One region of the Pseudoalteromonas sp. BSi20439 genome, then DNA from elsewhere that is predicted to be linked to it. Evidence: predicted binding sites of a transcription regulator. Region 1 holds the regulator's gene; each other region holds the start of a gene.
What was found. The regulator LexA, encoded in region 1, represses DNA repair genes until DNA is damaged. The targets are predictions, from matches to a motif close to TACTGTATNNNNATACAGTA.
Positions count from the first base shown of each region.

Region 2: ruvC (crossover junction endodeoxyribonuclease RuvC) is a predicted target of LexA. The motif match lies at 857-876, and genes of this name have one in related genera.
Region 3: P20439_RS05580 (DUF4007 family protein) is a predicted target of LexA. The motif match lies at 1,183-1,202, and genes of this name have one in related genera.
Region 4: dinB (DNA polymerase IV) is a predicted target of LexA. The motif match lies at 806-825, and genes of this name have one in related genera.

Region 1 covers NZ_BADW01000073.1:25,380-27,589, forward strand. Annotated here, with positions in the region: gene coxB (cytochrome c oxidase subunit II) at 1-174, opposite strand, end outside; gene lexA (transcriptional repressor LexA) at 648-1,265, opposite strand; gene P20439_RS06960 (PaaI family thioesterase) at 1,454-1,897, shown strand; gene P20439_RS06965 (hypothetical protein) at 1,899-2,210, opposite strand, start outside.
Region 2 covers NZ_BADW01000216.1:7,140-9,349, forward strand. Annotated here, with positions in the region: gene ruvA (Holliday junction branch migration protein RuvA) at 1-280, opposite strand, end outside; gene ruvC (crossover junction endodeoxyribonuclease RuvC) at 283-807, opposite strand; gene P20439_RS16200 (ABC transporter permease) at 940-2,210, opposite strand, start outside.
Region 3 covers NZ_BADW01000059.1:11,669-13,878, forward strand. Annotated here, with positions in the region: gene P20439_RS05575 (hypothetical protein) at 1-160, opposite strand, end outside; gene P20439_RS05580 (DUF4007 family protein) at 153-1,088, opposite strand; gene P20439_RS05590 (helicase-related protein) at 1,576-2,210, shown strand, end outside.
Region 4 covers NZ_BADW01000117.1:39,915-42,124, reverse strand. Annotated here, with positions in the region: gene dinB (DNA polymerase IV) at 1-794, opposite strand, end outside; gene P20439_RS10990 (thioesterase family protein) at 1,194-1,625, shown strand; gene P20439_RS10985 (aldo/keto reductase) at 1,638-2,210, shown strand, end outside.

The DNA of each region.
Region 1 (2,210 bases):
GGCAAACACGATCACCCCAATCACACAACATATTAAAAATATAGTCATGTGTAGTTGGTATACATTATTACTTATATCAGTTACGCCTTTACGCATATTATATTGGCTATTAGCAAGCACATTTTGCGAAAAAACTAACAATATAAGCCACAAGGAAGAACTCAGCTTACCCATGTGACGGCTCCTTTGATGCTATTGCTGACGCAAAGCGAAGGGACATACTACTTAAACGCCCATTCGTTATTTTTATTTTTTATAAGGGTGCTGGAGTTATTAAATGTGTGTGCTCAAAACGACTACGCTGTGAGTTATTTTTATTCCAGCTCTTTAATAACTAGTTAAAAAATAAACAATAAGCAAGGTGAGTATGAAAAATAAACAAGGGGTTACTTAAAAAAGTGCAGCAAAAAAGTAGTCACTAATGAGTTAGTTAACCTAAGAGTCAGGGGTGGTAAGGGGTAGCTTGAATAACAGCGGAAAAAATATAAAATTTTATGATTTAAAAATAATTAGGATAAATTTATTTATATATAAGTATTTAGCGATGTTATTTACAATAACAAAAGCGATTAACAAGCAGCACCATAAAAAATAATACAAGTAAAATCAGCGCCTAATTAATATTAAGCGCTAGTTATGCTTAACTATCACATCCAGTCAGCGTTACGAATAACACCTACCGCTAAGCCTTCAATATTGAAAGATTCATTTTCCAAGTCGACTTCAATGGCCGAAAACTCGTCATTTTCAGCATGCAGTAATACTTTTCTGCCGGCTTTTTCTAGGCGTTTAACCGTAACATCATCATCCACTCGAGCAACAATAACCTGACCATTTTCAGCCACTTGAGTTTTATGTACAGCGAGTAAGTCGCCATCCATAATACCAATATCTTTCATACTCATGCCGTTAACACGCAGTAAAAAATCGGCCGCAGGTTTAAACATTAAAGGGTCAATTTTACAGTGGCTTTCAACATGCTGTTGCGCCAATATTGGCTCACCCGCAGCAACCCGACCAATTAAAGGCAAGCCTAATTGCTCTGGCTCTTCTTCTTCAACAAGCTGAATGCCGCGACTCGCACCCGGCTTCATTTTAATTACACCTTTTTTAGCCAGTGCTTTTAAGTGTTCTTCTGCAGCATTTGCACTTTTAAAACCCAGTGTTTGTGCAATTTCGGCACGTGTAGGAGGCATACCAGTGTCTTTAATAAACACTTTGATAAGTTCGAGTATTTGCGCTTGGCGTTTTGTTAATGGTCGCATACAACTGGTTTTCCATACAGTACAATTAACTGTGAGTATATACAGTTATTTAAAAATCGCAAATATAAATTAATACCTTATAAGTCATGATGGCTAAACAATAAGATGCTTTAAAACCGCAATAATAAATGTAATTATTAGCAGCGCATTATCATATTAATTCTCAATTACTTATCCAAGGAGCTAGCATGAGTATTTGGCACCAACCAATTACATTAGAGTTTTGTAAGCAATTAGATCAAGGGATCACTGGCCAAGGCACGCTCATGAAGACCATGGGAATTGAAATCAGTGAAATTGGTGATGACTACTTAGTCGCCACTATGCCAGCCATACCTGAGCACCATAATCCAATGGGTATAGTGCATGGTGGTGCCAATGTCGTGCTTGCTGAAACAGTAGCAAGTTATGCCGCTAACTTTGTGGTTGATTTCAGTCGATTTTATTGTGTTGGGCAAGAGATCAGCGCAAGCCACTTAAAAGCGTCACGCAACGGCACATTAACCGCTACCGCAAGGGCTTATCATATAGGTAAACGCAGCTCGGTTTGGGATATTAAAATAACCAATAGCCGCAATGAGCTTTGCTGCGTATCAAGAATGACCGCAGCCGTAGTCGAGCGAAAAGGTTAAATTACTTTTCCAGAGGGTAAATAGTAACTTCTATGCCTGCGCCAATTGCAGATATGCGTAACAAGGTATCTGCATGCAAGGCCTGATTGAAACATTTTGGCGACGTACCCGACTCAAACCCCATATCAAACGTTCTGCGAGAACAGCTTAACCATTGCTTTAATGCATTGCGTGAACACGACTCGATTAACTCACACAAATGATTAATTGCTTTATCGGGTGTGGTTATTTCACCAGCTACTTCGATGCGTGCCAGTTGGCGGTATTCGTCTTTATCATAATGTAAAATGGTTGCGACCTTTTTTAAATCAGC
Region 2 (2,210 bases), on a different contig from region 1:
ACATACCAGACAAAATAGCTAAACCCAATTTTGGCCCTACGCCATTGGCTTTTAACAGCTCTCTAAATAAGGCTCGTTCGGTTTTATTATTAAAGCCAAACAATAACTGTGCGTCTTCGCGTACTACAAAGTGAGTGTACACAATGGCGTTGTCGCCGACTTTGGGTAAATCATAAAAACAGGTCATTGGCATCTGTACTTCGTAGCCAACACCACTCACTTCTAATAATATTTCTGGGGGCTGTTTTTCAACTAACACGCCGTTTAAGCGACCTATCATTGTTATTTCCTTAGACGTCCTCTAACGGTTTTGCTTGCGCTACCCGCTAGTTTTATTAAATTTTGTTCAGAGTGAGCATGGCAAATCGCAATCGCGAGTGCATCTGCTGCATCGGCTTGTGGCGTACCCGGCAGTTTAAGTATATTTTTAACCATATGTTGTACTTGCGATTTATCGGCACCACCGTTACCCACTACAGCTTGCTTTATTTGCCGTGCTGAGTATTCAAACACTGGTAAGTCGGCCATAGAGGCACCGACAATGGCAGCACCACGAGCTTGACCAAGTTTTAAAGCAGAATCAGGGTTATGCGCCATAAATACTTTTTCTATAGCAAAGGTTTCAGGCGAAAACTGCTCTATAAGCTGCGTAATACCTTGGTAGATCATTTTAAGTCGGGTGGGAAAGTCGTGATCGGCTAATTTAATACAGCCACTGCCTAAGTAAGTAAACTTAGCACCTTGGTGCGCAACCACACCGTAACCCGTTAAACGCGAGCCCGGATCGATCCCTAAAATAATGGCCAAACAGCATTCTCATTATTGTTATTTATTAATAATGCTAATAATGCCAGAGCACTGTATAAATTACCAGTACCAAGCCAAAACAAAAATGCCTACTTAAAAAGTAGGCATTTAAACTCTATTTGGCCAAAAAGTTTACGCCAATGCGCGCACTAAGCCTTGGGTGTTTTGTTTGAGCGTACGGGCAATCATAAAATAACCTAAACCTGCTACAAACACGCCACCAGCAACGGGGCCAATAATCCAAATATTTGGATGCAGCTTACCCGCCAAATCAAACATTTGCTGCTGCACTATTAACAGTGCAATGTCACTGAAAAATGCAGCTACCAGTCCGGCTAAACCGCCAAGCAATAAAAACTCATACAAAGTAGCATTTTTTATTAATCGACTTTTAGCGCCTAATGTACGCAATATTACTATTTCTTGCATGCGCTCACCTAAGCTTGCTTGCACCTGCGATATTAGTACCAACGCACCACATAACACCACAATAGCCAATACAAAACCAATGGCTAACGACACTTGCTCAATAGTCGACTGTATTTGCTTAACAAAATTATCTACATCTATTGCTGTAATAGTGGGGTATGAACGTAATAACTGGCTAAAGTCGCGCTTTTGCTCAGGCTCAATGCGTACCGATGAAATATAGGTTGCCGGAAAGTCGCTAAGTACATCTGGGCTTAAAATAATAAAAAAGTTAGGCTTGAGGGTAGCCCAATTTACTTTACGTACACTGGTAATTTTAGCGTCGAACGACTGCGCACCGATTAAAAATGTAAGCGTATCGCCTAATTTAACATCGAGGCGCTGCATCATTGACTCTTCCAGTGAGGCCTCGGCAACGGCGTCATCGCCAAACCACTTGCCATCGATAATGTCATTTTGCGAAGGGACTTCGTCAAGCCAGGTTAAATTGAGCTCGCGGCCAATGCCTGAGCGGGCTTCTTCGTCTTTTTTCTCGTTGTCTTGCAGTGACACTTCACGCGCAACCGCTTCACCGTTGACGGCATTTACACGACCACGAATAGTCGGGTAAAACTCCGACACCTGAATGCCTTTTTGTGCTAAATATTCATTAACTGGGTCCAGTTCATTTTGCGTAATATTCACTAAAAAAGCATTAGGTGCATCACTTGGTAATTGTGACTGCCAATCAGAAATAATATCGTTTTTAAGCACAATTAAAAATAACAGTAATTTAATCGCTAACGAAAAGCTAATTAACTGCACTGCATTAACATTGGCGCGCTTTTGAATAGACGCAATAGCCAACGACCAGCTGTTACCCGGCTTTAAGCCAAGCTTGCGGCCACCGCCAAATATTAACTTAGAGATTAAAAATAACACCAAAATAAGCGCAAGCGTTGAGACAAACAAAATAAGCGTAATTTTTATGTTAT
Region 3 (2,210 bases), on a different contig from region 1:
GTGTACTGCCCTCAAACTCACGGCTTACAGTATCAAGTACATTAATAGCCGTTCCATGTACGATAAAGTCATCTATAAAGGGGGTTAGGTTAGCACTATCAACATCAATGCGAGTGGAGCTTTTATATCGTTGATTTATTTCAATAATAGATTCAGACATTGTATTTGCCGTAATAGTCATTTAAGTATTTGAAAGTATTGTTTTTTACTGAGTCAGATATATTTACTTGTCTTAACCCTAATGAATCGACCCATGATATTTCTTTTTTAGTATGTTGCTGAGCTTCATCGAGTTTTTGACCTAGGCCAGCCTCAGATAATCTAAATATTCGGCCAGGCGAACACGGTTTAGTAAGCAACGAATCAAAATCAACAGTGCTCACTTTTGATTCAGTTGTTTCTACTTTAAAGAATTCGAGTAACGCATAAATAAATACTTCAATAGGTAATTCAGGCCTTTCAGTTAAATTACTGACGTAAAAAGAGCGACCGTTATCTTGTACTAAATTAAGCTCAGCAAGGGGAGACGTGAAATGATCTTCATCTATCTTCTTCGCTGTAGACTTAACCTTTTTGCTGTACATATTTAAAAAACAATCCATGTCTTTTTTTATAGTAGTAATGTTACCTACTTCACTTTTAACAAGACGTTTAGAATCTTCATAGCAATCATCAATCAATTTTGATTTTTCAAAATGCTGAACATTTGAATAATTAAAAAAGTATCGGTATGCAGTTAGGTGCTCATCATTAAAGTTTAACCAAAAGTGCAATAACCAAACAGAACCATGCAATTCGAGGTAAGGATCTTTGCCGTTGTCACCAAACAAAAAGTGCCCTTTGTTTTTCGTCACATTATGAAGGGTTTTATTATTTTTTCTGTCGCTTTCAATAATGCCGCTCGACTCAGCCCAATACTGAATCGCTTTAACCATATTTTTACCAACGCCAAGTTCTACAATAGAATGACGAATACTTTCTTCGTCAGAACTTGAAAAATTACCATTTGAATTCAAATGATTAACCGCTTTGAATAACCATCCATAGCGCAGAGGGAATGTGTCGTGTCCTGTAAACTTTGCTTTCATCGCCTTTAGAGTTCCTCTGGAGAAATTGTCCAAGCGGCGATATTAACGTGAATTAAGATTAAGAGGAAGGTTTCAAGCTAATTAAACAACAAAAAGCTGTACCTTTATACAGTTTCATTTAATTTATCTCTATTCCCTTGTAGATATAAGGGCTTTATTGTAAAGTTTTTGAATATTAAGATAAATAATCAAGTGCTCTAGCCTAGTACTGTACCTATAGTTAAGAGATAATGGAGCTATCATATTGATTTATATTAAAGGACTAAAATATGCTTACTAAGATTTTATCAAACTTCTCTGAAGATGAATTGTTAAGCTTTCTTCCTAAAAATTCAATAAATTTCGCACTTCAACTTGATGCAAAAGATAATCAGATATTTGAAAGTAGCTCCTATAATAAAAACAAGCTGGCCGGTATAGCCGCGACTGTTAAACAGGTCGACTTTATCCTTAACAGAAAAATTTTAGTAAACAAGTAGAGTATTGAATGTCTAGTTTAAAGAATCTTGTTTTAAAACATGTTTATAGAACAGGTGATGATGATTTATTTCATGATTTCTACAAACCTGTTTTATCAAAGGCTGTAAAATATGATAGGGCAGTAGGTTATTTTTCTTCTTCTATTTTAGCCGCAAATTTAAGAGGATTGGGTTCTATAATTCAGTCAAATGGAACCATGCGATTGATCATTGGCCACCCTTTAGAACGGGAAGAGTTTGAAGCAATTCGTTATGCAGTTACTTCTCCTTTAGAATTAGCACAGCAATATACAGCAACTCTACTACAGTGGATTCATTCAGATAAAGATGTTTCATCAAAAAGTCTGGAGTTGTTAGCCATTTTGATTGCATCAGGCAGGTTAGAAATAAAATTCGCGTTTAGAAGAGCTGGAATGTACCACGAAAAAGTCGGCATTATTTATGACTCTTATGGAGATGCTGTCGTTTTTCAAGGCTCTGCTAATGAAACCCCATCTGGAATGTTTGAGCATCTAAATGCTGAATCAATAAGTGTTTACAAAAGTTGGGAGCCGGAGTTATTTGAAGCATATGGAAAAGTCTACCAAGAAGGATTTGAGAAACTTTGGAATAGCGAACAAAAAAATACTTTTGTAGTCGATAT
Region 4 (2,210 bases), on a different contig from region 1:
AGTTGCGGTAATTGTTCAAGGCACTCATCAAGGCTGTTTTTGTTGTATTCATAAGTATGCTCCACGCTCAATGACTTACGAACCCGCTCAGTTGAAACCCGCCCTATATGATCCCCCATACATTTTTGATATAACGATACACCAAAATTCCCCACATGTTGCTGCATCCAATTAGCGCCTTTTTCTCGGACATCTTGGCCCGTGTATAATCCTTTTAAATTAAGCTTCTCCAAGGTTACTTTACCCACGCCTGGAATTTTACCTAGTGGTAATTGGGCTAAAAACAAGTCAACCTGTTCAGGCAATACCACAAATTGGCCATTGGGCTTATTTTCATCACTAGCAATTTTGGCTATAAATTTAATTGGCGCAATCCCCGCAGAGGCGGTCAGCCCTGTGGTATTAAAAATATCGGTGCGGATCTGCTCAGCAATTAACGTTGCACTGCCTTTAAATGCAGTACTGTCGGTCACATCTAGGTATGCTTCATCAAGTGAAAGAGGTTCAACAAGGTCAGTATAGCGGTTAAATATAGCGCGGATTTGAGTTGATACTTGTTTATAAACCGCCATTCTTCCGGGCACAATAACTAAATCGGGGCAAAGCTGTTTGGCATGATAGTTAGACATAGCAGAACGCACACCATATTCTCTGGCAATATAATTAGCGGTAGAGAGCACTCCTCGGCGACTATTACCGCCAATGGCCAGCGGTACGCTTGCAAGCTTAGGGTTGTCGCGCATTTCAACGGCTGCATAGAAGCAGTCCATGTCTATATGAATAAACTTTTTCATCACACAATAACAACTGTTTATTTATACAGCCATTATTGTGGAATCGCTATTAATTAGCAAGCATGTTGTTATCTAAAAAGAGCGCCTATTTTTTTTGGGCTTATTAAAACAATACATCCAAAATAGTACTTCTAAACAGAAGCCTAATAAAATCAAAATAATTGCTCCTGCCTCATTACCCATAGCGTAACAAGTGAACGAAGCTATAAAAACAGTGCATGCCAATAACCAATTAATTATATTCTGCATAGTTCTCTCCTTGTGTGTTAATAGTTACTATAGTCATGAATTCAAAGAGGTACAATTTTAACTCTCGAATTTTTTGCCCGCTATAATTCCCTTGAGCTCATCCGACCATGTTGCTAATCTAAATACTTTAAAACTAAGAGCTATTAATACATGGAAACGTTTAAACAACAACATCCTATTCATACCGATATTACTGTAGCGTGGGGCGATATGGATGCCCTACAGCATGTTAATAACTGTGTTTACCTTCGTTATTTTGAAATAGCCAGAATCGATTTTTTAAATAAATTAAATTTATTTGATACTATCAATGCTAAAGCCACAGGCCCTGTGATCAGTGAAAATAACATTCGCTACAAACGCCCTGTGACGTTTCCTGACACATTAAGCGTAGGTATTACTATTAGTGATATAAAATCTGACCGGTTTGTAATGAATTACAGTGTATTTAGTCATGCGCAAAATGCGATAACCACCACAGGCATGTCGAAAGTGGTGATGTTTGACTTTAAAACAGGGCAAAAAGCGACGATCACAGAACCTTTGTTATCGGCTTTAAAAGCAAACTCTGAAAACGAATAATTAGGATTAGTAATGCAATATAGTCAATTAGGTAGTAGTGGTGTTAGTGTTTCGAGAGTCTGTTTAGGTAGCATGACCTGGGGAGTACAAAATACCCAGCGCGATGCTGATGAGCAAATAGCCTATGCCCTTGAACGTGGTGTTAACTTTATTGATACAGCAGAAATGTACGCAGTTCCGCCCACGCCCGATACCTATGGTAAAACAGAGGAAATTATAGGGGATTGGGTCGCTCGTAATCCACAAAAACGAAAAGACATTGTTATTGCAACTAAAATTGCCGGTAATGGACTTTCATGGATCCGTGATGGCGGTGATATTACTCGCCAAGCTGTTATTGATGCCGTTGATCAGTCTCTAAAGCGCTTACAAACCGACTATATTGACTTATACCAATTACATTGGCCAAACCGCCGCACCCCACATTTTGCAAGGCAATGGCCAGGTATGCTCAAGTTTACCGAGGTCGATGCAAAACAACACACCGCAGATATGCTGGATATTTTAGAGGGTTTAGATGCGTGTGTTAAAGCAGGTAAAATTAAGCATTGTGGGCTTTCTGATGATACACCATGGGGAATTAGC